4 regions of the Paenibacillus sp. FSL K6-1566 genome follow, and region 2 is predicted to be linked to each of the others. Evidence: riboswitches for the same ligand, from Rfam matches in the RefSeq annotation. Region 2 holds a riboswitch; each other region holds the start of a gene.

Region 1 (7,315 bases), 3.1 Mb from region 2:
GCGGACATGTTCTGAATGAGATCATATTTATAAGCGAAGAACGTAGCGATCGAGCTTACGATGTTCCCGAACATGAGTCCAACGAGCGGAATAAAGATCGCATCCTTGAACTTGATCCGGTCCAAGATCTTCATGAAGATAAACGTGCCGGCCAGAGCGAATACAAAAGCCACCAGCATTTTCACAAGCGGTCCGCTTGTCGTAAATACGAGCATCGCAACGAGAATTCCCAGTCTTGCGGAATCCATGGTTCCCGCCGTTGTCGGCGATACGAATTTGTTGCGGCTAAGCTGCTGCATGATCAATCCGCAGATACTCATGCTGACTCCCGCCAGAATTAGACTGACTAGACGCGGCAAGCGGCTGACGAGCATAATATGCTGTTGTTGTTCCGTCATGGAGAATAAGTCCAGCGGCGAAATATCCTTGACTCCGATAAATAAGGAGACGATGGAAAGCGCCACAACGGCTGCGGCTAAGTAAATGATCTTCATGGCTCTTCCTTCTATGCATATGTCTCTAAATCATTTCGTCAGCTCGTAATTCAGTTATCATTCTCATTGAGATTGATTATCAATTACGTTCTGATAAGCATTATATCACCCTCATTCTCAACCGACAAGTATAATTGAGAATCAAACTCAATTAAATTTTTAATCTTTGCATGATTTGTTCATCAATTGTTCATAATATGAAGCTTGGCAGAAATTAGCCGTTGTTGTCCTCAATCCTTCCATTGTTCTCCTCGCCCTCTCTTATAAATAGGAAATAAAAAATCCCTTCCCCTGTTTTAGCTCCCAATCACGGGGTATTTCATCTATAAATTCTCAATCACAGGGTTGACAATGACCAATGTGATATAATAACATACTAACGGAAGTATTATTTCTTACAATTAGTAAGTTGTTAAGGAATAATAATTCAACATATTTCAGCGATCACCTTAATGCATATTTGCTTGAATGATAGGACATCTTTTTATCAGGCGTATGCAATCCAAACCATGACTCAGGAGGGTTTATCAACATGTCTAAAGACTTCCTTACCGCACTTAAAAATCGCCGTTCCTACTATGCGATCAGCAAGGATTCCGTCATCTCCGATGAGCGTATCCAAGAAATCGTGAAAGATGCCGTGAAATACACGCCTTCTTCCTTCAACTCCCAAAGCGCACGCGCGGTCGTTCTGCTTGGTGAGCAGCATGACAAGCTGTGGAATATTACGGAAGGCATTCTGAAGGAAGTGGTGGGCGACGAGCAAGCATTCAAATCCACCGCTGAGAAAATGGCCTCTTTCCGCGCAGGCTATGGCACCGTGCTGTTCTTCGAGGACAACGATGTCATCGCAGGGCTTCAGCAAAACTTTGCGCTCTATGCCGACAACTTCCCGGTATGGGCGAATCAGTCGAACGGCATGCTTCAGCTCGTCGTTTGGACAATGCTGGAAGCCGAAGGACTTGGTGCTTCCCTGCAGCATTACAACCCGCTGATCGACGAAAAAGTAAAAGCTGAATGGAACATTCCTGAAAACTGGAAGCTGATTGCACAAATGCCATTCGGCAAGCCGGCTGCTGAGCCAGGGGACAAAGAATTTGCTCCGCTTGAAGATCGCGTGAAAGTTTACAAGTAAGCGAAACAAGACAAAGAGCCGCCATCAGGAAGCCTATTAAAGCTCCTCATGGCGGCTTTTTGCTGCGGTGCCATTGTTTTTTCGATGCCGAGACGTTACAATTACCAGGTAAGAAGCCGCCCTCTTTCGAAAGCTTGGACCGGCCGGAATCAAAGCAAAATTTCATATCTTGTGTTGCTGTACTAGGGGTGCCTTGTGCTGAGAAACGGCGGAACCGCCGTTAACCCTTACTACCCGATCTAGGTCATGCTAGCGTGGGGAAGTGTAGCGTTCATGTTTATGTTTTTTTCGCGTAGACATCGCCGCACTTATCCCTTAAGGTGCGGTTTTTTTGCGTTATTTTGCGTTCTCAAATTTATGCTGCAGGAGGAATCTACAATGAATGAGTTAGCATGCGGAACCAGCCGGATTGTTGGCTGCCGGTTCTCGGTATTTCCGATGACGGACCGCTTCGTCGAAGTGATTGTGGGGGCGTTGGAGTCTGTGCATACGGATAAGGTATGGATTCATACCGATGATGTCAGTACTTGTGTTCGCGGACGTGCCGAGCACGTATTTGACGTTACCCGTGCGATATTCGCCCATGCGGCAGCTTCCGGCGTACATACAGTCTTTAATGGGACCTACTCCATCGGCTGCCCAGGCGATACGGATGCGGATGTCTATATGTCTGAGGATTCCGGGGTGTTAAACAGCGAGCTTGGACCACACGCGGATATTGAAACCGCCTGCCAGTTCGCCTTGTATCCGCTCGGAACCGAGCATTATATGGATATTATCTACGGAGAAGTGCAGCGCGCCAAGGAAAAGGGAACCTTCGGGGGCAGCGTCCATTACGCAAGCCGTCTCGACGGAACGCTCACTCGCGTATTCGAATCCCTCGAGGATGCGTTCAAGCATGCCATCCAGACAGATACCAGCCACCTCGTGATGACCGCTGTCGTCTCCGCGCACAGTCCATCGCCAAAGCAGAATAGCGTATAATATGCACGCTTAAGCAGACAAGGACCCGGCGATATGCCGAGTCCTTGTGCTATCCACCGCGTATCCTTGATGAATTAAACCCAAGCAAGCGAGATGATTACGAGCAGGATAAAGAGAACCAGTATAATACCCGTTGATGTGCCCCAAACATCTCCACCATATGCTCCGCTCATGACGATCCCTCCTGGATTTATTGAAATACGTGATGTCATCACATATTAAGGTATGAGCCGGAAAGAACGACGGTCACGGCAGCTGTACCGCTTGTCTTTTCCCCCAGCCGATGGCCTTATTCTTCATATCCGACAAGCAGCTGGCCTCCGTAAGGGAGCAAAACCTGCTCGCACAGCTTCATGAGCTGATGCGATTGCCGGGTACGGTACATCGCCTCCAGCGCTTGCACCAACCGCTCGCTAAAATGCGGATCGAAGCCGGAGACCAGCCGGAACAGCGTCTTCCCTTCCCCCGTCCATTGCCGGTTCACCCTCAGGACAAACTCGCAGAGCAAAGTCGATATTTTTTGAACGGTAAACCAGGCTTCCCCGTCCCCTTTGGCCTGCTTAAGATCCATCATGTATTCGGTGATCATGTACCGGGCTGCGTCAATATCGGACATCGTTAATGGCAGCGGGCCGTAATCCAGATCAGCCTGGGCCTCCCCGCGAATGGCTTCCCCTTCCGGTAGCGAGCAGAGAACAACGCCTTCAGCCATGATCCGCTGCAACGTCGGATTCGCCGCAACGATGCCTGCGTCAAAATCTTCGCGATAGCCGGAGCTAGATAAAATAAACAGCTCTACGATCCAGCCGGCAGCTTCAATCGTCCTTCTCCTCAGCCCTTCGCCTTCTCTCTCTACAATGATCACGTCAAGGTCTGAGTGCTCGTTATGCTCTCCCCTGGAAGCACTGCCCCCCAGTACAGCCAGCAGACAATCCGGATATTGTTCCGACACGACCTTCCTTGCGGCCTGAATCGGCTCCATCTTCATGCGTATTTCCCCCAAACCGCTCATATCTTCAAAAAAAGGGCTCAAAATAGTAAATTCAGCGAAAACCCCAAACGTACCTCAATCATATGGTAAATAAACAAATATCCTTATGCAGATAACGAAAGTAGGGATCCATTCGATGAATTACATTAACATGCTGTCCAAATTAGGGATGGGCAGCGCCCACCCCGGGGGATTCGAGGCCACTCTGAGAATGCTGAATTCGTACCCTATCAGGCCGAGCAGCCGAATTCTGGAGGTTGGCTGCGGAACCGGCCGAACGGCCTGTCACCTAGCCGGCCTAGGCTACCAAGTGACGGCCATTGATCTGAATGAGCATATGATTACAAAAGCAAAAGCAAGAGCAGCGGCGATGGGCAGTGATGTGGAATTTCTTCAGGCAGACGTATGCTCGCTGCCTTTTCCGGACAATCAATTCGATGTCATTCTGGCCGAGTCGGTCACCGTCTTCACCGATACGTCGCGCTCCATTCCGGAATATTACCGCGTTCTGGATGCCGGCGGAATTTTAATGGACAGGGAGCTGATTCTGGATAAGAGCATGCCTGAACCGCAGCTCAACGAGCTGCTTGCCTTCTTCGGCATCCCCCGCCTCATGGACCGGGAGAAATGGCGCGATGCGCTGCTGGGCAGCGGCTTCAAGCAGGCCGAGGTGCTGGAATACAATCATTTCAACGAGAAGTTGAAGGAGGAACAGACACGCCATCTGGATGCCTATGAGCAGCGGGATAAAGGAATATTGCTCGACCTTGCACTCTGGGAGACGGTCTTCAAGCATGACCGCATGATTCTCGATAACACCGAATATTTGGCCTCCGCATTGTTCCGGGCAGAGAAATAGACAATCGTTGGAGCGGGTTTGTAGCGCATAAGCGTTCACAAATCCGCTCTCTTTTTCACGAGTTCTGTACGAGGATAACATTAGATCAGAATCTTCCGGGTTTCATTCAGGGTCTTTAGACTCACCTGATTGAAAATTTTGTAATTCCTTGTATCTACTTTTGTCGCACGATGATATAATCATGGTAAAAATATCCTATATAGCTTGAGGAGGATTCATTCGTATGGCATGGTTCAACAGACTCCCGATCGCTCAAAAAATCACAGCAGCCTGTTATCTCATTGCCGCCTTGTTCGCGCTTCCAATGCTGATCGCCTTTATACTCGTAGGCAAAGCGGTCATTGGTATCGTACTTGTTGCGGTGCTAATCGGACTCACTTATCCACTTTCCCGTGTCATTGAGAGAGCGCTTACGAGCACGTTCTCCGAAATCTCCAGCGTCTCCGCCAAAATTGCCAAAGGAGATTTTACCTTCCAGGTAGAAGAGATGGGCGGAATGAATGATCTCAGCAGAACCTTCAACAGCATGGTGGACAAGCTCCGCAAAATCCTTCAGGAAACCTCCGACATCACCCGCAGCGTCATGGCTTCAAGCCGGAATATATCAACGAAAAATCAGGAGCTTATCCAGGTCATGAACCAGGTATCGCTTTCTGCAGGAGAGCTGGCCGTCGGAGCAGGCGAAATATCGGAGGACGTGTCCGCAATGACCGACTCGATCAAGGAAATCGAGGAGAAGGTCGGCAATTACACCCACTCAACCCATGAAATGAACTCCCGGTCGATGGCAACTTTGCAGCTGGTGGAGCAAGGAAGAGAATCGGTATCCCGGCAATCGGCCGGCATGCTGCGAAATATCGAGGCAACGGCCAAAGTATCCGAATCCATTGATGCGCTCGCGCGAAACGCCAAAGGCATTACGAAAATTACCGAAACGATATCCGAGCTGGCCGATCAGACGAATCTGCTGTCATTAAACGCTTCAATCGAGGCGGCCCGTGCCGGCGAGCACGGCGCCGGCTTTGCCGTTGTAGCCCAGGAGGTTCGAAAGCTCGCGGAGGAATCGACCTCCTCCACGCGTGAAGTGTTCAATCTGGTTCGCAGCATTGAGGCAGACATTAAGCATGCGACCCAGAACATTAAGATCAATGAGGATGTCGTGCGCCAACAAACGGAGCTGATCCGGGAAGCCGAGGAAGTCTTCATGCAGATCGTAAGCAGCGTGCAGTACATCACCGAGCAGATTGCCGCCTTCTCCAAGGAAAGCGAGTCCATGCTGGAGAGCGCGCAGAGCATATCCGCCGCCATTCAGAACATTTCGGCCATTACCCAGCAGTCCGCAGCAGGGACGGAGCAGGTATCCGCCTCCATGAACGAGGGGATTACCTCAATCAAGAAGATGGCCGAAGAAGCAGAGGCAATGAACAACGCTGTCTTCCAGCTGCAGAAGACGATCAATATTTTCAAATTCTAGCTGAATTACATACAGAAGCAGGCCTGAATCGGCTTCACTCCGATTCGGGCCTGCTTTTTGCATTTCACGATGCTCCTCCTGGTTCGATGATCCTGGATCGCGGAAGCCGTATTTTACGTTTCACAAGAAAATACTTTGGAAAAACCAATTATTCCTCGCTCATGTGCGGCTTGAGATCATTCTTCGTGATCCGCTTATCGTCCTCGCCCATGATCTGTTCAGCCATCATCTCCGCAAACGGCGTCAGCGGCAGCCCGCTCAGCTGCTCCAGCGGAATCCATGCCGCGCCTAACGAATCCTCGCCGTCCCCTTCCGATTTCAAACCTGCCGGCTCATCCGCCAGCTGAACATCATAGATGATCCCGATATGATGGAGCTCCTCCAGCCTGTTCTCATCATATTGATAGATCATCGTATAGGAGACCGCAGTCCGAATCGTTCCCTGGACGGACGATAGGCCTGTCTCCTCCAGAAATTCACGCTGCAGCGTTCGCTCGGGCTCTTCTCCGAACTCGACCGATCCGCCGGGCAGATCCCATTTCCCCCGATGAGGACCCCGGGCTTTCTGAACCAGCAATAGGCGCTGACTGCGAATCAATACGCCATAAATGCCGAGATGGGTATATTTCTCCAAACTTACCGCGCTCCTTTTCGTGCAGTGAAGGTAATCCATTCGCCGCAAAACATTATATCCCTGCCGTCGTGGACCTCGGGAATTTCCTGATGGACCTGCCGCTCACATAGGATCTCCCAATCGGCATATAAACGATGCAGGATCGAGAAGGCGCGTTCCGTTGGAAGATTCAGTTCGATCAAGCCCTCCTGCTCCTTGCCCGTCTCCACATCTATTTCCTTTACATTCGTGTTGATCATGATGCAGTGGATACCAAGGGGAGCGGTGCCTTCCTGCATCTCTTCGAGCTTGGCAACGAACGCTTCCTCCGAGGTGAGGTGCTCGAGGCAGGAGCAAGCCACAATATAATGATACATGCCCGGCGTGATTCGAAAATACTGGGCATCCGCCACGTGCGTCTCGATATGGGACGCAACGCCATACTGCTCGGCATACTGCCGCAGCTTCGTGATTGCCGACTCGAGCAGATCCACACAGACGACCGTCCCGTTCATGTCCTGGATCCGCTGAGCCATCGGAATGCTGTTCCGGCCGACGCCGCAGCCTAAATCCAAAACCCGCATGTTCTGGACCTTCAGCAGCTCCAGATGATCCATAACCGCGGCTACTGGCCGCGCCAGCCAGGTCCCCTGCTCAAACAATGCGGTTTGATCGTAAAACTGCTCGTGATAAGCTATTTCCTTCTCGCGGGCTTGCTGAAAATCACTCATCTCGATCTCTCCCTTCCTGTTGCGGCATAGCTTA
Region 2 (7,315 bases):
AACAGCTAAGAAACCGGGCCGAAGCCTGAAATGGAGCTTGCTGGCGCTTATTATGGTTGTCATACTCGCAGGCTGCGGATCGAATGGGACGCAGAATAATGCAAGCCAGCCATCGAACGGAGAAAGCGGAACGGCTCCTGCGAATAACGGCTCCGGTGCATCCGGCGATTCGTACGAAGTGGTGCATGCGATGGGAACCGAAACGATCAAGGGCACGCCGCAAAAAGTGGTCGTCCTTACGAACGAAGGAACGGAAGCCTTGCTCGCACTGGGCGTGAAGCCGGTGGGCGCCGTTAAATCCTGGACAGGCGATCCGTGGTACCCGCATATTAAAGACCAGATGGAAGGCGTTACCGTGGTCGGCGAGGAGAGCCAGCCTAACATTGAACTGATTGCCGGACTGCAGCCTGACCTGATCATCGGCAACAAAATGCGTCAGGAGAAAGTGTATGAGCAGCTGAAGGCGATCGCGCCGACGGTATTTGCGGAGGATCTTCGCGGAGAATGGCAGAACAACTTCAAGCTCTACGCACAGGCAGTGAATAAGGTAAGCGAAGGGGAAGAGCTTCTCGCGGCGTACGACCAGCGTATTCAGGATTTCAAGGAGAAAGCCGGAAGCAAGCTGGATGAGACCGTTTCTGTGGTGCGCTTCATGGCCGGAAAGACGCGCGTTTACCATACGAACACCTTCTCGGGGGTTATTTTCGATCAGATCGGCATCGCACGTAATGAGATGACGAAGAACGCGAAGGACAATTTCGTGGACGAGATTACGAAGGAACGGCTTCCTGAGGTGGATGCCGACAGACTGTTCTACTTCACGTACGAAACCGGCGACGGCGGCGCCAACCAGACCGAGCAGGAATGGGTCAACGATCCGTTGTGGAAAAACCTGAACGTCGTTAAGAACGGTCAAGCCCATAAGGTCGATGACGCGATTTGGAACACCGCAGGTGGCATTCTGGCGGCAAACCTGATGATTGATCAGCTGTATGAATTTTACGGCTTGGAGAAATAAATCGTGTCCTGCCCCCATTTTATATAGAGAGTATGATGGGATACTAGTAAAAGCAGCCTGTTGAGTCCGCTCAACAGGCTGCTTTCGTTTGTCCATATGTCCGTTTATCTGTGTTTGACAGAATCCAGCATAACATTTTATTTCTGTGCCTGTACAATTTCAATAAAAAGAAGAAGCTGCCCCATCTTAGATAACGAAAGGGACAGCTTCTATTAATAACTTTCTTAAAGATTACTACAGTATATGCCGATTACTACCTCGGCTCATTTCCGGCAAGCCTTTTGCTCACAAAGATCATGGCAATGGACAGGCCTAGAAAATACAAAGGCATCATCATTAACGAACCATTGTGAAGAACGCTCATGCCCGTGGTGATCAGGCTGACGACAACGTAATAACCCAATCCGAAGATCGCTCCTGCAGTGCCGAGCACATCTGGATAAGACGTAAGCGCCAGACTTAGGCAATTGGGTATCGCCATTCCGATCCCGAGCAGAAGAACGAAAATACATGCTACCATAAGCACAAGATCAAAGAAGGAGACCTTGATGCCGGTAGCCGCAAGTGCTGTAAGACCAAGAGCTCCCACCATCGTAAAGAGCGTGCCAATCACGATAATTTGCTCAGCCTGGAGCCTTTTCAGCAGTCTTTTCGACAGCATGGCACCCATTATAGATGAGAGCGCAACAAAGATGCCGAAGAAACCAAACCTGCCGGGACTCATCTGAAAAAACTCAATAAAAATAAACGGGGCCTCCGCATAATAACTGAATAATATGCCGTTCGTTGCTCCAATGAGAAACCCGAATCCCCATACGTTACGGTCGAAGAGCAGACGCTTGGCAACGGATAGGGTGTTTATCTTGGAAGCAGCCGTCACTCTGGTCTCAGGCAGAGAAGTCCATGTATAGGCCCAAATGGCTGCGCTCATCAGAACGAGCGTCAAGAATACCCCTCTGAAACCTAACAATTGATCTACCCATCCGCCAATAAGAGGCCCTAGGGCAGGCGTAAACGCAAGCACTGCTGATATTTGGGCAAATACCGCATGACGCTTGGCTCCATCGATACTCTCGCGCAAAATGGTCTGCGTGACGACAGAACCGGTGCTGGCACCGAATGCCTGAACGAATCGACTCGCGAATAGCCATTCGACTGAGCCTGACAGATAACAGCCCAAGCTGCCGATCCCATAAACCAGGATGCCCCACAGCATGGCCGGCCGCCGTCCGATGGAGTCGGAAAGCCTTCCCCAGCAAAAAACGCCGAGCGCAAAACCCAGAAAGTAAATGCTGAGCGTTAGCTGGACCGCATTATTGCTAGCGCCCAATTGATGGGCAATGTCCGGTAATGAAGGTGTATATATCGTTTCACTGATCTGTGGAAAACCCACCAGGATCATGAACAACCATATGGAAGGAGTTGAGATTTTTCTTTGCACAGCTAATATCCCCCTTATCATTCAAAAATCTCAAGTTCGCTGGCAAAGAAATTACGGGATCGGGGGTTTGCACTTCGTTAGTCTTGCGAATGAAAGCATGAACGGTCACCTTTTTTTCTGGAATAAGGGGGTTAGGGGGTTATATCTACCGAGTATTGCAGCAAACACGGAAACGTTTGACACCACCGCCAAACCTATGTACAGTAATAGTCAATAGAATAGGAAGTCCACTAGGGGAGCCGTCAGCGGCTGAGACAAGAGCGTATCTTGGACCCTTTGAACCTGATCTAGTTCGTACTAGCGTAGGAAAGTGGAGCCTTCACGGATAGAGTCCTTTTTGCGCCTGCTTCTTCCGGGCAAGAGGACTATTGCTGAAGCCGCTCCGTTTTTCGGGGCGGCTTTGTTTGTCATGCTCCGAAGAACGTAAATTTTCTGCATCTTCGTTGCCCAGCACGATAGCGCACGAGTACGAGCTAGCAGCATGCAAGGTTGCCATATGCCGTGCATAAAGGGTTGGCCGTGTACATAAAGGGTTGCCGGATATACACATGTAGCCGGGTACAACGGCTGCCGGATCTGCAAAGTTTCCCGGATGCAACCGTTGCTGATATGAAAAGGATGCACGGTATGCGTAGGTTTGCGGGACATGCAATGGATGCTTGGCTGCCAATGCCAGGATTGCCCGGATTACCGGGATTGCCGGGTCGCTAGGAGGACTTCCTGCTCTTCATTTCAAGATGGAGGTGGGGAAAACCATGACGTTTACTCAAGAGCTTCGCCAGCAGGCGGACGGAATTTTCGAGGCGATCATAAACCATCCCTTCGTGCGGGGAATTGCCGCCGGGAAGCTGGACAGCGAACAGCTGATTCACTATGTGAAGCAGGACTTCGAGTATTTGAATGCCTACATTCGCATTTATGGCGTCGCCATATCCAAGTGCACGAGGCGGGAGGATATGGCGGCGTTCAACGAACAGATTGCGTTTATCCTCAACAGCGAGGTGCATCCGCATCAAAATTTCTGCTCGGTCGCGGGAGTGAACTATGAGCAGCTCCAGGGCTACCCTCTTGCCCCGTCTGCGCACCATTACATCCGTCACATGCTGACCGTTGCGCACGAGGGAACCCTCGGCGAAATTATGGCGGTCCTGCTTCCTTGTCCGTGGACGTATTATGAGATCGGCCGCAGACTGCTGGATGAAGTTAAGCCGGATCGCACCCATCCGTTCCATGAATGGATTCATTTTTACGGGAATCGAGGGGAGGATGCGGCAGGGAAGTTCCTTGGCCGTGTGGATGCGTGGGCGGAAGGAGCGACGATGAAGGAGCGCGAGCGGATGCGCGAGCATTTCATGCTGAGCTGCCAGCTGGAGTATATGTTCTGGGACATGGCTTACAAGCAGGAGGAATGGCCCGTGCCGTTCCAGCCGTTGGTCGATGCCAAGGGGTATGGGCGCTGAGCATTTGAGTTATGGGACAGACAGGGGTTACGAAAGGTCATGCATTTTGAGAATGAATCAGAATTCGGGTTGAGATGAGATTATGGGTTTCATATGTCGTATGTCATATGCCAAAAACCAAGAAAAGAATGGGAAAGGATGATGGCAATGAGCGGAAATACATGGGATTCGGAGCTTGCGGGGCTTTTAACGAAGGTGCAGCAGCAGAAGCCTCTTGTCCATAACATGACCAATGTGGTGGTTACGAATTTTACGGCCAACGGCTTATACGCGCTGGGCGCGTCGCCGGTAATGGCATTTTCCCCCGACGAGGTGGCGGATATGGCCCAAATTGCCGGAGCGCTCGTGCTCAACATCGGCACGTTGTCCCGCGAACAAGTGGATGCGATGATCATTGCCGGGCAATCTGCCAATACGCATCGCGTCCCGGTTCTCCTCGATCCGGTAGGAGCGGGGGCCACGCCGTTTCGGACCGATTCGGCCCTGCGGATCATGCGTGAAGTGAAGGTTTCCCTGGTGCGGGGCAATGCGGCCGAGGTTGCCAATCTGATCGGCGAAGTCCGGGTGATCAAGGGGGTCGATGCAGACGACTCTGCGTCCGGCGGGAACTTGGAGCTGGCGCTGCGGGCTGCACAGCGGCTAAATACGGTGGTGGCCATTACGGGAGAGGAGGACGTGATCAGCGATGGTGTTTCGGCGCGAATCATACGCGGCGGGCATGCGATGCTGACGAAAGTAACCGGAGCGGGCTGCCTGCTCACGTCCGTGCTCGGGGCCTTCGCCGCTGTGGAGCCGGATTTGCTGCTGGCGGGGACGGCTGGCCTTGCCTTCTATGGGGCAGCAGCCGCCCGCGCGGCCGAGCAAACGGCCGGACTCGGGCCGGGCAGCTTCCAGATCGCCTTCTTGGATGAGCTTGCAAAGCTCCACTCCGGTTCGCTCGAAGGGCACGCGTCGGTCCGCGAAGCGGACATCCTGACGGAAGGGAGCGTGTCCCGATGACAGACGCGCGGATTCCGAGAGCGCTGACGATTGCCGGGTCCGACAGCGGGGGCGGCGCAGGTATTCAAGCGGATCTGAAGACGTTCCAGGAGCTGGGCGTATTCGGCATGTCGGCATTGACTGCAGTAACGGTGCAGAATACATTGGGCGTCCATGGCGTCTATCCGCTCCCGCCGGAAGCGGCGGCGGAGCAGATCGAGGCGGTGGGCGGCGATATCGGCGTGGACGCCTTAAAGACCGGGATGCTGTTTCATGCGGATGTTATCCGCCTGGTCAGCGCTAAGATCCGGTCGTTTGGCTGGGAGAACGTCGTTGTCGATCCCGTGATGATCGCCAAGGGCGGTGCGGAGCTGCTGCGTACTGAAGCGGTTGATGCACTAAAGCGGGAGCTGCTTCCCTTGGCGATGGTGGTGACGCCTAATATTCCGGAGGCGGAGGTGCTGGCGGGAATGGGAATCCGCACGAGGCATGACTGCCGGGAAGCGGCTCGCCGCATCGGCGGGCTCGGTCCGCGGATCGTCATCATCAAGGGCGGTCATGGCAGCTTCGAGGAGGATGGAGATCAGGTGGTGGATCTGGTATATGACGGCACCGGCTTTACGGAACTCAGCGCCAAGCGCGTGAACACCGTTCATACGCATGGGACCGGCTGTACGTTCTCTGCAGCCATTACGGCAGGTCTGGCCCAGGGCTTGAGCGCCTTCGATGCGATTCAGAGCGGGCGTTTATTCATTCAAGCGGCCATTGAGGACGGATTAAACTTGGGGCAGGGACAGGGCCCGACCAATCATTGGGCATACAATCGCCGCCGTCAGGAGGTGCTGCAATGACAGGCAGAGTGGCACCTGAGATGATGAGGCGGCATCTGCGGATGTACCTCGTGCTCGGCAGCGTGAACTGCATCGTCGAGCCTAGCTTGGTCGTGCAGGAGGCGTTGGCTGGAGGCGCAACCATGGTCCAATTTCGTGAGAAGGGACATGGAGCACTCAACGGGGAGCCGATGCTCCGGCTGGCTCGCCGGATCCAGGAGCAGTGCCGGCAAGCACGCGTACCCTTCATCGTCAATGACGATGTAGAGCTGGCACTGAAGCTGGACGCCGACGGCGTGCATATCGGCCAGGACGACGAATCTGCGGCTTCGGTACGTGAACGGATCGGCAACCGGATGCTGGGCGTCTCGGCGCATACGGTGGAGGAAGCCCGGCGCGCGATCCTCCATGGTGCCGATTATCTTGGCATCGGACCGATCTATCCGACCCGCTCAAAGGATGATGCCAAGGCTGCGCAAGGCCCGGCAATTCTCCGTGAGCTGCGCGAAGCTGGAATCCGATTGCCGATCGTTGGCATTGGCGGGATTACCGTGGAGCGCGTGGAGGAAGTGATTGGAGCGGGTGCGGATGGCGTCGCGGTGATATCCGCCGTGACGGGAGCGGCGTCGGCGCAGGAGGCTGTGGAGGCTTTTATGGGAAAGATACGCCGAGGAGCCGAAGGGATTTCTTAAGTTGTACGAGGATTATAAGCGGATCAAGAACAAGGGTGCCGACTTTTGAGGCATCCTTGTTTGGTTTACCGCTCGCTCCGTTTTCCTGTCAACAAGCCCTTTTATAGCTCCCTTCCCGTGTAACGTCCCCGTTCAGATTGCCATAGCGACCCGGATATGATATACGTAGGACGATGTACCTGCTCTACGAAGCGTGAGCTCTCCCAATAAGCTGAATAGGAGACCGGAATGAATAACAGGCAAAAAGAGATTTTTCGCAACTTGTTAATGGAAACGAACCGCCAATGGCTCGTTCAGGATCTCGCGGATCAGACCGAGTGCTCGGAGAAGACGATCCGTAACGATCTGAAGGTGATTGAAGAATATATCGTTAAGCACTCCAGTGGCCGTCTGGTGAAAAGGCCGGGACTTGGCGTCTATCTGGAGATTGGAGAAGCGGATCGGGCTGATTTGTTCCACCGTTTGTATTCCAACGAGCGTACCGGCGAGGATGAATCCGATGAGGGAAGGGTGCTGCACCTGGCATATCGGCTCTTGATGAACGCGAAGCCCGTAACCCTGCAGAGCCTGGCTTCGCCGTTTTACGTGAACAAGGCGATTATCCGACGGGATATGGACAAGATTGCGGACTGGCTGCGAAGCTTTGATCTGAGTTTAGTGACGAAGCAGCGCGTAGGCTTCATGATTGAGGGTACGGAGAAGAACAAACGGATGGCGCTGGCGCGGCTGAACCAATTGATCAACCGTCCGGAGTTGACGGGACAGATGATGCGTAACCAGTTTGAACCGCACGAGATTGCAGCCGTGTCCCATGAGTTGAAGGAGCTGCAAAAGCAGCATCAGCTCCGCTTCACCGATGAAACCTTTGAAAGCCTGATGCTGCATATTCTGCTCAT
Region 3 (7,315 bases), 4.1 Mb from region 2:
GACCATAAACCAAGGGCATCTTGATGTATGGTTTTGATGGAGCCTGAGTATTTTGTCCGGGGATAACAGGCGTGACCCCGATTTTATATACGATGATCCGAAGCTAGCAGCCCAGCCGGGTGATCTTCAAGTGCCTTGTACATACCTGGTTGGTGAGAAGCACCATGTTGGAATTATTTTATAAGTTAAACGTAAAAGGGAGTCCGGGAGGGCTCTCTTTTTACATGGGACTTGCGTGATGCCCCTTGGCTTTATGCTCGAGCTCTAAGTTTCACGATTGAGCTTGGGACCGACCCCGTGTATGATCAGTTTACGGATATTCGGAAGCGGTTTATAAGAGGTTTTCGAGTTGCGGCAAGGTATAAGGCCAAGCAGGGAACTGGCGACTGCATGATTGAGAAAGCTGGGGGGATGGAGTTTATGAAAGCGGCGAATCAAAAGACAGCCCTGGTGACAGGCGCATCCAGCGGCTTCGGACTGCTGATCAGCATCGAGCTGGCGAAAGGCGGGTATGATGTCGCAGCCGGGATGCGAAGGCCGGAGGCAGCCGGGGAGCTCCTGCAGCAGGCGGCGAAGTTCGGTGTGGCCGAGCGGATTCGCGTGATCGAGCTGGATATTTGCAGCGAAGAGCAGGTACAGGCAGCTGCACGCTCCGTGGAGCAGGAGCTCGGGCGCCTGGATGTGCTGGTGAATAACGCAGGCATCGCGGTCGGCGGATTCGTGGAAGAGGTGCCGCTTAGCGAGTGGAGACGACAGCTCGAGACCAATGTGATCGGAACCGTCTCCGTGACGCAAAGCATGCTGCCGTTGATGCGGCGGACGGGTAAATCCAAAATGATTCTGATCAGCAGCATCAGCGGCGTTGTCGGCTTTCCGGGCTACGGCCCGTACGCCGCTTCCAAATTTGCCGTTGAAGGCCTTGGCGAAAGTCTCGCCATGGAATTGATGCCTCTAGGCATCGATGTGGTGCTGGTGCAGCCCGGCGCTTACGGCACGCCGATCTGGGGGAAGAGCTTCGGGGAGTTGAAGGTGAGGGAGGGTTCGCCATACAGCGGGATGCTGAAGCGGGTATTGGCATACTCCGAACGGACCGCCAAAAAGAGCGGGGATCCGCTCGAGGTTGCAAGGTTGGTGGCTCGAATCGCCGGTATGAAGCATCCGAGCTTCCGGTACCGGCTTCCCCGCAGCACCCGGCTGACCGGGCGGATCAAGGCATGGCTGCCCGACCGCTTCTTTCAGCGGCTGATCGTCCGGCTATTGGGAAGAGAATAAGGTCTAACATTGCCCTTGTTCGATAGGGACGCAACGGGAGTCATTGCGGTCATGAATGAAGGCATCCGCAAGGACGTTCTTTATTTTTCCATACACAGCTCCTGCTCCAAGCACGCATCCCGCTTCTGCTTCTTGTCTGCGGGCGGATGGAGGATGCCGAGCAGCTCGCCCATTTTAACCGTCGTCCCGAGAGCGAGATCTCCCCGGGGGGTAAAGGTGCCGCTCTCGGTCAACAGCACAACGGTTGAGCCGAATTCGAAGTAGGCCAGCTCGTCCCCGATCTGCCATTTCGTCACGCTCTCGTCGGCATAACGGATGCTGCTTACGTTCAATGCTCCGACCTTGACCACGGCAACCTCACCGAAATCATGCTTGATATAGGTAATGAGCCTTTCGTTGCGGCTAAGCACCGACCGGATATGGGTCATGGCAAACTCGTTGACGGGATACACCTTGCCCTTGAGGTGCTCCCGCTCGATCTGCACGCCGGTAACGGGGGCGTGAATGCGATGGTAATCCGTCGGGCTTAAATATAAGACGAACGCATAACCGTTCACATAATTCTCGAACCTTGGAGACTGCGCAAGCAGCTCTTCAATGGTGTAATCCTGTCCCTTGACGTTCAGGATGGTGCCGGTATCGATGGTGCCCATGGCGGTAATCGTCGCATCAACCGGGCTCACCATTGCATCAGCGGTCGTATCTATGGCCCGCAGGCCGAGCTTTAACCGGCGGGAGAAGAATTCATTGAGCGAGCGGTATTCATGCAGCTCTTTCTCCGCTTCATGCGCCGGTATTTGATATATTCGAATAAATGCAGGGATCAGATGACGGCTCAACCGGCTGTGGGAGAACTGCCCCACCAAATGGGACAACCACTTACGGGAGGAGAGCTCAGTCATCAGACGCAGCAATCGTTTGGCCATGTTATTCTCCTTTTTTGTGCAAAGACCTAAGCTATCGATGATGCTTGAAAAGCAATCATTCTGATATTGACATAGAATCGGCTGGAAATCAACAAACGTACCTTGAAGAAAAAAAAGACCCTTGCCAAATCAGGAAAGGCTGTGTATTTTAAAGTTAACATAAAACCGAATAGGGAATACGGGTGCTTGAGTGAATCAGGCTGAGATTGCAGCTGCTATCCGCTGTTGACCGTTAATCTGAACTGGGTAATGCCAGCGTAGAGAATATCCGCCCCTGCTTATACTAGGGCCTAATTTCCGTCTGCGCGTTTTCCAGACGGTTTTTTGTTGTGTTTTTTTTTCATTTCAAAAAATAGCGATGGAGAGGGGAAGTTGTACGATGGAAACGATGAGGCAAGGCATAATGGGGGCTCAACCCAGAAAAGGGCTTAGACTGAGCGATATTTTGGTGACGGTGCTTGTATCGCTGGTGCTGGGCGTGGTGTATCACTTTTGGGGATCGGTATACAACCTGCTGAAGCCGCTCTTTTTCGAAGCGGACGAATTGCTGTACGGCATGTGGTTCGCCGCGGCGACGCTGGCCTATCTGCTGATCCGGAAACCTGGCGTGGCGATCATTGCAGAGGTTGCGGCCGCGCATGTCGAAGTGCTGTTCGGCAGCGGGTGGGGGCTTACGCTGCTGATGTACGGCTTGATTCAAGGCTTGGGTGCCGAGCTCGTATTTGCCGCAACCCGTTACCGCAGCTCTTCCGCCTTCACGGTGGCTCTGGCGGGGGCTGCTGCCGCCGTCGGCTCGATGCTGCTTGATTTCTTCTACAGCTACACGGACGATCTACAGACCTGGATGTTTCTGGCGAAATACGGCATGCGGATCTTCAGCGGCGCCGTCATTGCAGGCCTCCTGATGCTCATCCTCGCCAAAGCGCTGGAGCGTACCGGCGTAACCTCCCTGCTGCGCCCGGCATCGCAAAAAGACTATGAGGCGCTGGACGATTCGCGCCATGTCTAAAATGCAAACGGGCGTACACCTCGGAAACACGGTGGATGCGCCTAATGATCTCCAGGCGGAACCGGCGCTTTATGTAGAAGGGCTGCGCCTTAAATACCCGGGCGAGGAGCGGCTGATGTTCAAAGATCTTTCGTTCTCCGCCGCCCGCGGAGAAAAGGTGCTGCTGCTGGGTCCAAGCGGCTGCGGCAAATCGACGCTTCTTCAGGTGCTGAGCGGGATGATTCCCCGGGCGACGGAGGTGCCGATGAAATGCGAGGCGCAGAAGCTTCCCGTTTCCTGGGGATATGTGTTCCAGGATCCGGACACCCAGTTCTGCATGCCGTTCGTCGACGAGGAGCTGGCATTCGTCCTTGAAAACCAATGCGTTCCACGGGAGCAGATGGAAGAGCGGATGCAGGCAGCGCTGCAAGCCGTCGGCTTGGAGCTGGAGTCGCTCCATGTCAAAATCGCGCATTTATCGCAAGGGATGAAGCAGCGTCTTGCCCTGGCTTCTGCCCTATTGCTGGAGCCGGAGGTGCTGCTGCTGGATGAGCCGTCGGCGCTGCTCGATCCCGAGGGCCGCGAACAAATCTGGACGGCGGTGAAGGCCGTGTCCGCAGGGCGCACCTTGATCATTGTGGAGCACCGGATTGAGGAGATGGCTGAATATGCAGACCGGGTCGTGCTTTTTGGCCCGGATGGGACGATTCTGGGTGAAGGCACGCCGGCCGACGTATTCGCCCGCTATTCACGGGAGCTGAAGGAATTCGGCATCTGGTATCCCGGCGTATGGGACGACTATGCGCAGTCCCTATCCGGCAGGGAGGTATTTGCACCGCTCGGGGTATCCTCCGGCGGATCCCGCCAGGATGACTCCTTCGCCCGGGATTCGGGAAAAGCCGCTCAGCTACAGAACCGGGAGCGGCTCCATTCCGTTGAGGAGTCCGGACGGCTTACCGGAACGGACTTTACGTCGGCAGAACAGATCAAGCCTGCCGTTCAGCTGGCCCAGTTCTCAGGCAAGCGTTGGGACAAAGCCGTTATTACCGTCCAAGGGGCGGAGGTGTATCCGGGCGATTTTATTGCGATTGTGGGGCCGAACGGAGCGGGGAAGAGCTCGCTGCTTCTGAGCCTGATGGGGCTGCTGAATGCGGAAGGCACGTACCGCCTCAGCGGGGAGGAGGTTCCGTTAGGGAAAGGAAGACGAAACCGCAAACAAAGGGAGCGAATGCTCCGCCGAATCGGATTCGTATTTCAGAATCCCGAGCTGCAATTCGTGACGGAGCGCGTTACGGATGAGGTGGCGTACTCCTTGCTGGTGGACGGCATGTCCGCGGATGAGGCGGCTGAGCAGGCCCGCCGGACGCTGGAGCGATTCGGACTAGACGGCAAGGAGAGCCGGCATCCATACCAGCTATCCACGGGCCAGAAACGCCGCCTCAGCGTGGCCACAGCCATGGCCAGACAGCCGGCGGTGCTGCTGCTGGATGAGCCTACGTTTGGCCAGGATGCACGGAATACCTTTGCGATTCTTAAGATGTGCGAACGGCTGCGCCAGGCCGGGACGGCGATCGTGATGGTTACCCACGAGATGCGAATCGCCGAGCAGGCGGCCACCCATATTTGGGAGATCCGTCAAGGGCAGCTGGCTACCTGCATGGCATCGCCCAGGCTGACGGCAAGGAGAGCTCCTGGCTTCCAGGAGAACGGTTATCCGCCAATGAGGGCGGAGGACGAAGCCAAGGAATTTGGCGCCCGTGAGGACAACAAGGAATCTTCAGGCAGACCGTACGCGGAGGTGAGGTCATGAATATATGGAATCCGGTCCGCATCACGTGGCTGCACCGGGCAAATCCGGTGGTGAAGCTGTTTCTCGTCTGCTCCCTGTTCCTGATGACGGTGCTGACGCATGACATTGACTTTGTGGCGTATCAGGCGCTGATCTTTATGCTATGTCTCCTGGCGCTGTCCGGTGTCCGCACATGGAAGATGCTGCTGTTCTTCATTCCGTTTCTGCTCGCGTTCATCTCTTCCTCATCCTCCATGATGCTGTTCGGGAAGGGAGACACGGTTTGGTGGGAATGGGGGCTGTTCAAGGTATCGGAGGAAAGCTTTTATCGTGGATTGCATCTGGGGTTTAAAGGCATCGCTTTTGCCTGTGAAGGTCTTCTGCTGGTGACGACAACGTCGTCGGTCGATTTGTTCTACAGCCTGATGCAAAAGCTGAAGCTTGCTCCCAAGTATGCCTACAGCTTCATGGCATCCATCCGTCTTCTGCCGATGGTGTGGGAGGAATATGTAATCCGCCGGCAAGCGCTGAAGGTGCGGGGAGTGGTCCCGATCCGCGGTGTCCGCGGGGCGGTGAACCGGGCAGGGATGTATGTGGTGCCGCTTCTGGCACAGAGCATCCGCCGGGCGCACCGGGTTGCTGCGGCGATGGAAGCCAAGCGGTTTGACGGTGACCGGGGACGGCGCAGAACTTATTTTTACCCTTCGCGCTACTCCCGCTATGATCTGCTCACCATCGCACTTTTAGCGGCCGCAGCATATGGCGCTTATGCGGCTGCGGGGCATTTTCCATGGTTCGGCATCGGGGATGTGCGCTTTGATTAAATTCGAGGGCATTTTGCGTGAAAGCTCGTAATTTCGCGTAAGATGCCCTTTTTGCGTTTGGCTGGCGCTGCATGGGACCAGTGAAAAAAGAGATGGATTTTTCGTTCGAATGGTATATAATACGGTTGGTACCGAGTAGTTACTATTGGTACCAACCGTACATACCTGGATCGGTATGCGTTCCGCTTGGACGCTGCACCCATTTGAGGTGCCAACAACACAGAACAGCACTCTCTGATGTGACAAGAACAAAAACGACAACGTACGGTTTTGAGGCGACAAGAACAGAAACGACAAAGTACACGTTGAGGGGACAAGAACAGAAGAGACCAAGCACACGTTGAGGGATAAGAACAGGAAAGACAAAGCGCGCCTTGAGCGGACGACAACCCGGTCAGGGGCAAAGCGGAAGTGAAGCGCTGTATCCAAGTGGCTCAACGTAAGAAGAACAAGGAGGCTCGAATATGCGGGAGCGTATTTTGAAAGAAACGATGCGTTTGATCCAGCAGAAGGGATTTGCCTTTACCGTCAGTGATCTGGCGCAGGGGCTTGCGATCAGCAAGCGGACTATTTATGAGCATTTTTCCTCCAAGGAAGAGATCGTCGAGTCGATCGTTGATAGCTTAATTCAGCATATCCAGCAGCGGGAGCGGGAAATTGCGGAAGATGGACAGCTGGGCGTTCTGGAGAAAATCCATCAAATCCTGATCTGTTTGCCGCAAGAGCTTGAGAAGATGGATATGCGCCTTTTGACGGATCTCAAAAAGTTTCATTATAACCAATGGGAGAAGCTCGATACCTTTTTCAGAGAAGAGTGGGGCATCGTCAGCAAGCTGATGGAGCAGGGGATGGCGGAAGGCGTCATCAAGCCGATCTCGCTTCCGTTGTTTATCGATCTGTATCTGGGCGCAATCCAGCAAATGTACGACTCCCGGGCAACGGTGAAGCATCAGATGCCGCTTGGCGAGCTGCTGAAGTCGATCATGGATATCCTGCTGTTCGGCATCGCCGCGGGGCAGGGAAAGGAGAAATGAAACGATGCACTGGTTTTATTTAGCTCTGGCGATCTTGTTTGAAGTTGCCGGGACCATTAATATGAAAATGTCGGAGGGATTTACGAAGCTGCTGCCGAGCGTGCTGCTGGTCGTTTTTTATGTATGCAGCCTGAGCTTTCTGACGCTGAGCCTGAAGCAGATTGAAATTTCGGTGGCGTACGCGATCTGGTCTGGCCTCGGCATTATGATCATCACGCTGATCGGATATTCGTTCTTTTCGGAACAAATTAACGGTTTGAAGATATTCTCGATTCTGCTGATCATCGCAGGGGTTGTGCTGTTGAACCTGTCGGGCGGCGCCCATGCTCAGGAACAGCCGAAGGCGGAGCAAACGGACGTTCAGGCGGGTTGAAAAAGGCTTTGGATCCGGTCAATGGAGCATCAGAGCAGTTGTTTAACGCGCAATAATGTACTATACCCTTTTCGGCCGGCGGCTCTATAATGCAAGGGAATTCCTTGTG
Region 4 (7,315 bases), 720 kb from region 2:
GGACCCTCGAACGGCCAAGGACCATCCGTCTCGGTCATGACCAGCTGCGGAGGATACATTCTCGCAATATCGCGGATCTCTTCTTCATAAAGGATATCCGGCGTAAAGGAGATATGATAGCCGCTTGCGGCCATCCGGTCTAACGTATCGCGTGAGCCCTTGAACCAATGAAAATGAGCGCGGGCGATCCCGTAGGCTTCGAGCAGATCGCATGCGGTATCCGCTTCCTCATACACGGCGTGCAGAATGATCGGTTTATCGTGCTTCTTCGCAAAGGCGACGAATCTTTCGAGCAGCTCGATATAAGGCGCGTTGTCCCACGAATGTCCTGCTGACTCCGCCTCCAGTCTTGCATAATAGGGGAGGCCGACCTCCCCGACCGCCACCATGTCTTGGACATGGTTCTCCATCCAGCGAAGCAGCTCTTCGGTTTCGTCCGGAGAGGGGAGAGGCTGCTCCGGGTGATAGCCGAAAGCAGGCTTAATGGAGTCCCCGTAGATTCGCGACAGCTCCAGATTGCGTTTGCAAGAGGGCAGATTCATGGACACGGTGATGATGTATTGGACGTTTCCCATCGCGAGCGCCGAGGCGATGCTCTCCTGATCGGCAAGCGAATAGCTGTCGAGATGGATATGCGTATCGATGAGCGGGATATCCACTCGATCATACGGTTCAAGCGGTAATGAGGTTGAAGCTGTTCCGGATGCCATAATGAGCCCTCCTTTCGTATCCAATGTTCTTACAGTTTGTCTCTACATATATTATATAGAAGCTATTCTTTACTTATCCGGCTCCGTGCCGGAACCTATAACAGCCGGCCGCTTGCTTATGCATGCAGCCGGCTGTTCCGTCTGAGGAATGGAATCTATAATCCGCATCAAATGAAATTGTTATGCAGCATACAGCAGCTTCAAGAGGAATGGCAAGTTAACATTTCCTACAATCGGCTGAAGCATAACAAATCTGCACCTGACAGCGGCTGGAACATAACAAGTCAGCATCTTGAATGCAGCCGGAAGCATAGCAAGTCAGCGTCCTGATAGCAGTCCCTGCTAGTCAATTGCGTTTCTGCTGCTCCTGCCGCAGCACGGCTGAAATCTCGGATTTCAGCTCGATGAAGGACGGATCCAGCAGCAGATCCTCCCGGCGAGGACGGGTGAACGGAACCTCGACCCGTTTCAGAACCGAGCCGGGACGCGCGGACAGAATATAGATGCTGTCCGAGAGCAGCAGCGCCTCCTCAATATGATGGGTGATCATCAGCACCGAGCGCCGCGTGTCCTCCCATATATCGAGCAGCCAGCGCTGCATGTCGCTTCGGGTCAGGGCATCGAGCGCGCTGAACGGCTCATCGAGGCACATGACCTCCTGCGGGCTCATGAGCGCCCGCAGAAATGCCGCGCGCTGCTGCATCCCGCCTGATAGGGTATGCGGATAAGCCTGCTCGAAGCCGCCAAGCCCGGCCCGTTCCATCCAAGCGCGGGCATGGGCGCGAGCGGAAGCTTTAGAGGTCCCCCGGAGCTCCTCCGGCAGCAGGACGTTGTCCTCAATCGTCCGCCACGGGAACAAGGCCGGCTGCTGCGGCATATAAGCGATGCGGCCCTTCTCCCCGGTGACCTCCAGTCCCTCCATGAGGACCTGACCGGCATCAGGCGCAATCAATCCGCCGATGATGTGAAAGAGCGTGCTTTTTCCGCTGCCGGAAGGGCCGATGATCGATACGAATTCCCCGGGAAGCACCTTAAGCGACAGCTCCTCCAGCACATGCACTTCACTGCGCCGCTCGCGGAACACCTTGCGAATCCCCCGGACCTCCAGGGCAGGAGCGGGGGGAGCGGCTGCGCCGCCGGTCGAATTCAAGACGGAATCAGGCGCTTGCTGCGTCATATGGGCAGCCTCCCTTCTTTATTAAGATCCCTGATTTCAACCTTATCTGTAATCTGAATATGAAAGAACCATTTAAAGCTGGGAGCAGCCGCGATGCAAGAGGAACCCTGCATGTATTTGCCCCGCCTCCCGGTTCAATCGTTCAACTCATGAAGCAGAGAGCATCTATATGGCCAAGCCATGCCAATCAATGCTTCCGGTTCCAGCGGATCAGCCGTTTCTCCAGCAGGGTGATAACGCCTACCATGAGCAGGCTGAGCAGCACGATAACCAGAATGGCCACGAATACGCGATCGGTCCGGTACCCGGATTTTTGCAGCATCATATAATAGCCGATTCCCCGGTCAGACCCGATCCATTCCCCGATGACCGCCCCCATGACCGAATACGTGGCCGCGATCCGAATCCCGGAGAAGATGGATGGCAGCGCGTGCGGAAGCTCCAGCTTGGTGAAGATTTGCCACGGCGTGGCTCCCGTCATCTGCATATAATTCATCATCGTGCGGTCGGTCCGTGCCAGCCCGTCGAGGGCCGCTACGGCTACGGGGAAGAAGCAAACGAGCGTAATGACGATGACCTTCGGCAGCATGCCGAACCCGAACCAGATCATGAGGAGCGGGGCCAAGGCGATGGTCGGCACGTTCTGGCTTAAGATGAGAAGCGGATAAAGGGCTGTTTTGAGAAAAGGGACCCTGTGCAGAGCCAAAGAGAGCAGGAGTCCGATACCGGTTCCGATGGCAAATCCGATCACGGTTAACTTTAGGGTAGCCCAGGTGTGTTCCATAAGTCCCGACGCCCCGGTGATGGCTTCATGCCCGATAGCCGTCGGCGCAGGCAGAATGAATTTCTCGATATCGAACATCCAGACCGCAGCCTGCCACACGATCAAAAAGAAGAGGACCGCCACGACGGGCGGCCATATCGAGCTCCACCAGCTTTTCATGGACGGTATTTCTCCGTGAGCTTATCCATGCTGATGCCCTGCGGATGATGTGCGATTTTGACTTGGGAGATGATGCTCGGACTCCCGGCTTTCACCAGCGCATCATGCATTCGCTCCACGATGCGGAGCAGCTCGGACAGCTCGCCTTCCATCGTTGTTTCCAAAGCATGGACCTCGTATTTGACGCCGGAATCCTGGATTACCTTAATGGCTTCATCCACATAAGGGATGCTGTCTCCGCCGTCCGGCGTACGCGGAATGACTTGAATGCTCAGCAGTGTATTCGCCATGAGTCAATCGTCCTTTCGTATATGGGTTCTCATTTGCACGGCCGTTAAGCCTCATGCCGATGAGCCGCGAAGCAGCATTGCAATGCTGCGGGGAGTGCTTCTCCTATTTGTCAGGCAAAAACTCATTCGTAAACGCGCGCTCCGCGTCCAATTCCTTCTCCAGCAGCTTGCGCTCAAACATCCAGTCGGCATATCCGGACCAAACCTCGGCCTTCTGCTCGCCCCAGCGCGGCGCGTCATCTTGATAGCGCGGGCTGAGCCACTTCTGGCTTTCCAGCACCAGCTCGGCATCCAGGTCGGGAACTGCCTTCGACAGCAGTGCCGCGGCATCTTCCGGATGGTCTATCGCATATTGATAGCCTTTGGACGTTGCGCGCATGAACGCTTTGACAAGCTCCGGGTCATCCGCGATCAGCTTCTCGTTCGTTACGATGACCGGCGTATAATAATCCAGCTGTTCGGAATAATCCTTCACGTAGATCATGTCCAGCGGCTCGCCGCGAAGCTGGGCTTCAATGCCTGTCCAGGCATAGTAGATCCAGGCGAAATCAATATCCCGCTTAACCGCCGTAAAATAATCGGCGTCTCCGATGTTCACGATGTTGACCTTGTTCACATCGGCTCCATCGATCTCCATGATCGATTTCATGACGGCTTCCTCAATCGGAGAGCCCCAGCCTCCGTAGGATTTTCCTTCAAAATCGGAGGCCTTCTTGATGCCCCGATCCTTCGGTGCAGCGAATCCGGACGTATTATGCTGAATGATGGCTGCGATCGAAACCAGCGGCAGCCCCTGTGTCCGGGCGAGCGTTACGCCCTCCTGATAGCTGATGCCGAACGGTACGTTGCCGGAAGCGACCATCGCATCGGTTCCCCCGGAGCCCGGCTGTACGATTTGCACGTTCAGCCCTTCCTCCTCATAATATCCGAGCTCCTTGGCTGCATATAATCCGGTGTGGTTCGTGTTCGCCGACCAGTCCAGCATCAATTGGACATCGCGGAGCTTGGCCGGCTGTTCTCCTTCTCCGGCAGTCTCTTGCTTGCCGGGCGCGCTTCCGCCGTTCTGGCCGCTTGCCCCGCAGCCGGAAGCGACCAGAAGCAGGACGCAGGCTAGCAGCAGAGAGAGCCATGTACGTTGTTTCATCGTGTTTCTCCTCTCCTTATATGTCTTCCATTTTCCGTATTAACTTCATAACAACAACAAAAAACGCCCCGATCGTATCGGAGCGCATGACGGCGTAAGTATATACTACGGCTTATGAACAGCCGCAATCCTATGGCTTCCTACGCTGGCATTACCCAGATCAGGTATAAGGGTCAGTATCTCTATGGGATACACTCTCAGCCGGCCGATTCCAGCTCCCCCGGTATTTATGAAGTTACGGGTTATACTTCCGTTATTATAGACCTACCGGAAGCACCTGTCCAGTACGGGAACGCCCCATGCCTGAAGGCGATTTTCTACGTTCGTATAGGTCGCCGGGGTGAGTGGCTGTCCAGGCATGGAAGACCCGAATGATCCAGGCGACCCATAGGAGTCTCTATATGCGGGCGGGCAACCTTAGACCTGGCCTGTTAGCGCTGGAAAAATTCAATCCATTCGCCTTCCGGACCGTGCACGAAGAAATAGCGGTAGCCGTTGGGCAGCGTGACGATTTCCTCATCCAGATGCGGAACGTCCAGCTCTTTCACCCGTGCATATTCCGCTTCAATGTCGTCCGTGCTGACGGCAAAGTGATGCACCGTTCCCTCCGCAGGAAGGGAGTCGCTGTATCCTTGAATCAGCTCGACCTCGGTTTCATCGCTGCCGTTAAAGCCGAGGAAAGCCAGCTGGATGACACCGTTCGTGTGCGTCAGACGGTCCTTGAGCTCAAGGCCGACCACCTTCGTATAGAAAGCGATCGTTGCTTCCAGATCCCTTACGACAATGCCTACATGGTCCAATCGTCTTTGTCCCATTTTACAAGAACCCCTTCCATGAAACTATGCTAGGATATAAAACCAAAGATACGTTGATATGAAAGAATAATACTACATAAACCCCATGTGTCAAGTGGGGATTGAGTGACTACAATCCCGGGACAATTCCGCAAATAACGATTCTACGCGGCCTATATGCCTATAAATATCCAGTTGTTGGGCGCTTCTTTCTTTACTTTTCCTCGGGCTAAAAGTATGATTGGATATGGAAACGCTTTAATTCGAAAGACCTATTCATCATGAATGACCAAGCCTACCTTTTGTTTCAGGGAGGGATATGAATGAGCCCGGGTCCATCCGATTCCATATATATTCGGCTCGCGATTGGATACGCATTGATCCAATGGATATTGGCCCTGTGGATGCCGGACGCTTTATTGCTTCACCGCATCTTAGCCATTATGGCTCCGATAGCCGCATTCGCGTATTTGATCGGGGTGATTGGCAGTCGGTATGAGCAAGGCCATCTTCGCAGATTTTGGCTTCTGATTGCAGCCGGATTGGCCGGCGATGCAATAGGGCGCATCCTGTATGCGGGTGATGAATGGATTGGAGGGGTGTTTGGCGGATCCATCCGGCTGGCGGAACTGTTCTGGAGCTTGGAAGCTCTATTGTTCGCCGGTGCCCTGATTTACCTGTTCAGACGAGTGCAGGGTCCGCTGCGGGGCGCTCGGTTTACCCTGGACATCATCATTGTTGCGATTACCTTGATGACGGTGGGGTGGGAGTATCTCATTAAGCCGGAGATGGAGAGCGGGACGGATACCGTCTGGAGGTCGGCCGGAGGAGCGATGCTCTATCCGCTGTGCGGAATCGTACTGATGTTCTTTACGCTGGTCGTGTATTTTAACACTAAGCAGCTGCACAAGCGGGCGGTCATCTTCCTGTGCCTTGGTGGAAGCGCATTTGCGCTCGGGGATGTCCTTCGGATCTTTCTTGATAGTTTCATGAACATCGGAGCTGGCCTATATGTATATCCGCTGCACACCCTCTCTGCATGCTTTATCGGCTTTGCGGGTGGACAAACGCTGCCTCGAAGGGGGAGGAGATCCCTATCCGAGAAGAAGCCGTGGCCGGCAGGAACCTTGATCGTACGATATTTGCTGCCCTACAGCGTCCTTGGCGGAATGTTTGCCCTGATGGCCCATCGGTTCGGGGGATGGAGCGGTCTATTTACCGGCTTGACCCTCTGCTTCATTCTCATTTTGATCAGGCAAATCCTGATTCAGGTCGAGAATGACCGCTTGTTCGAAAGGCTGCATGTCAGCCTGCAGAAGAGTGAATCGCTCGCGCACCGCGACGATTTGACGGGCCTGTATAACCGTCGTTATTTTAACGCCAGGCTTTCGGAAGCTTTGGGCGAAGCAGATCGGGCCGGTTTCCGTGTCGGACTGCTGTATATGGACTTGAACCGTTTTAAGCGCGTGAATGACAAGTATGGGCACCGTGCGGGGGATTTGCTGATCCAGAAGGTGGCGCAGCGCCTCCATTCGCTGGAGTCAAAGGGCGTAATCGTATCCCGGCTCGGCGGCGATGAATTTACGGTTATGCTGTATCCGGCCGGAGAGGATCAGGAGCTGATCTGGATGGCGGAGGATATCTGGACGCTGCTGAGCGAGCCCTATGAGCTGGAAGGAACCGAAATTTACACCTCGCCGAGCATCGGGATTGCGGTTTACCCCGATCATGCCAAGGATGACCAGGAGCTGATCGGCCGTGCGGATACGGCGATGTATGCGGCGAAGGAGCGGCATGCCCGGTGGCATTTTGACGTAGAGCAGACCATGCTGCTGCAGCTTCTTCATAAGAAAGCGGATTAAAAGGTGCGATTCCTTTGTCGGATCGTCGAAAGTCAGTTGTTATCGGCAATTCTTGTCGATTTTTGCTATATCAAGAGTCGCTTTAACATAGATATTACGCATTTGCAGTAAAATTAGGTCATAAGTTTGATAGAAATCCATAAAATGCAAAGAAATCATATTCTAAATGCCGATAAAGCATAGTGAGAGCTTGCTTGCCAAGGAGGACGAACATGATTTGCGACAATTGCAGCACCTTTGAAGCGATTGAGGACCAAGGAAGAACCGTTCATATGAAGCCTGCTCGGCAAGAGCTTGTGCGCTTGCTTGCACAGAACGGCTACACGGTGCAGGAACACAATGAGAGTTGTGCTGTGAACTATAAGGAACGTTCCGATCTGATCTCCATTATGGAG

The links. A riboswitch is a leader RNA that binds a small molecule or an ion and turns the genes downstream of it on or off. The one in region 2 is predicted to bind thiamine pyrophosphate.
Region 1: another riboswitch for thiamine pyrophosphate. It lies ahead of NST08_RS19615 (YkoF family thiamine/hydroxymethylpyrimidine-binding protein); the one in region 2 lies ahead of tenA (thiaminase II).
Region 3: another riboswitch for thiamine pyrophosphate. It lies ahead of NST08_RS24355 (ECF transporter S component); the one in region 2 lies ahead of tenA (thiaminase II).
Region 4: another riboswitch for thiamine pyrophosphate. It lies ahead of NST08_RS02620 (ABC transporter substrate-binding protein); the one in region 2 lies ahead of tenA (thiaminase II).

Annotation. Positions count from the first base shown of each region.
Region 1 is NZ_JBBOSR010000001.1:4,452,208-4,459,522, forward strand. Features, by position in the region: gene NST08_RS19605 (ABC transporter permease) at 1-494, opposite strand, end outside; gene NST08_RS19610 (nitroreductase family protein) at 1,027-1,629, shown strand; TPP riboswitch at 1,804-1,907, shown strand; gene NST08_RS19615 (YkoF family thiamine/hydroxymethylpyrimidine-binding protein) at 2,008-2,613, shown strand; gene NST08_RS19620 (sporulation protein YjcZ) at 2,688-2,786, opposite strand; gene NST08_RS19625 (nucleotidyltransferase domain-containing protein) at 2,903-3,601, opposite strand; gene NST08_RS19630 (class I SAM-dependent methyltransferase) at 3,741-4,463, shown strand; gene NST08_RS19635 (methyl-accepting chemotaxis protein) at 4,687-5,937, shown strand; gene NST08_RS19640 (NUDIX hydrolase) at 6,086-6,571, opposite strand; gene NST08_RS19645 (class I SAM-dependent methyltransferase) at 6,574-7,281, opposite strand.
Region 2 is NZ_JBBOSR010000001.1:1,317,218-1,324,532, forward strand. Features, by position in the region: gene NST08_RS05635 (ABC transporter substrate-binding protein) at 1-1,018, shown strand, start outside; gene NST08_RS05640 (multidrug effflux MFS transporter) at 1,272-2,459, opposite strand; TPP riboswitch at 2,682-2,785, shown strand; gene tenA (thiaminase II) at 3,215-3,919, shown strand; gene thiM (hydroxyethylthiazole kinase) at 4,067-4,918, shown strand; gene thiD (bifunctional hydroxymethylpyrimidine kinase/phosphomethylpyrimidine kinase) at 4,915-5,748, shown strand; gene thiE (thiamine phosphate synthase) at 5,745-6,419, shown strand; gene NST08_RS05665 (BglG family transcription antiterminator) at 6,648-7,315, shown strand, end outside.
Region 3 is NZ_JBBOSR010000001.1:5,459,521-5,466,835, reverse strand. Features, by position in the region: gene NST08_RS24370 (hypothetical protein) at 1-37, shown strand, start outside; gene NST08_RS24365 (SDR family oxidoreductase) at 421-1,272, shown strand; gene asd (archaetidylserine decarboxylase) at 1,353-2,198, opposite strand; TPP riboswitch at 2,367-2,479, shown strand; gene NST08_RS24355 (ECF transporter S component) at 2,587-3,207, shown strand; gene NST08_RS24350 (ABC transporter ATP-binding protein) at 3,200-4,996, shown strand; gene NST08_RS24345 (energy-coupling factor transporter transmembrane component T family protein) at 4,993-5,799, shown strand; gene NST08_RS24340 (TetR/AcrR family transcriptional regulator) at 6,264-6,833, shown strand; gene NST08_RS24335 (DMT family transporter) at 6,838-7,206, shown strand.
Region 4 is NZ_JBBOSR010000001.1:595,978-603,292, forward strand. Features, by position in the region: gene NST08_RS02600 (TatD family hydrolase) at 1-710, opposite strand, end outside; gene NST08_RS02605 (ABC transporter ATP-binding protein) at 1,057-1,887, opposite strand; gene NST08_RS02610 (ABC transporter permease) at 2,075-2,830, opposite strand; gene NST08_RS02615 (thiamine-binding protein) at 2,827-3,120, opposite strand; gene NST08_RS02620 (ABC transporter substrate-binding protein) at 3,224-4,264, opposite strand; TPP riboswitch at 4,385-4,496, opposite strand; gene NST08_RS02625 (VOC family protein) at 4,696-5,079, opposite strand; gene NST08_RS02630 (GGDEF domain-containing protein) at 5,382-6,920, shown strand; gene NST08_RS02635 (EAL domain-containing protein) at 7,133-7,315, shown strand, end outside.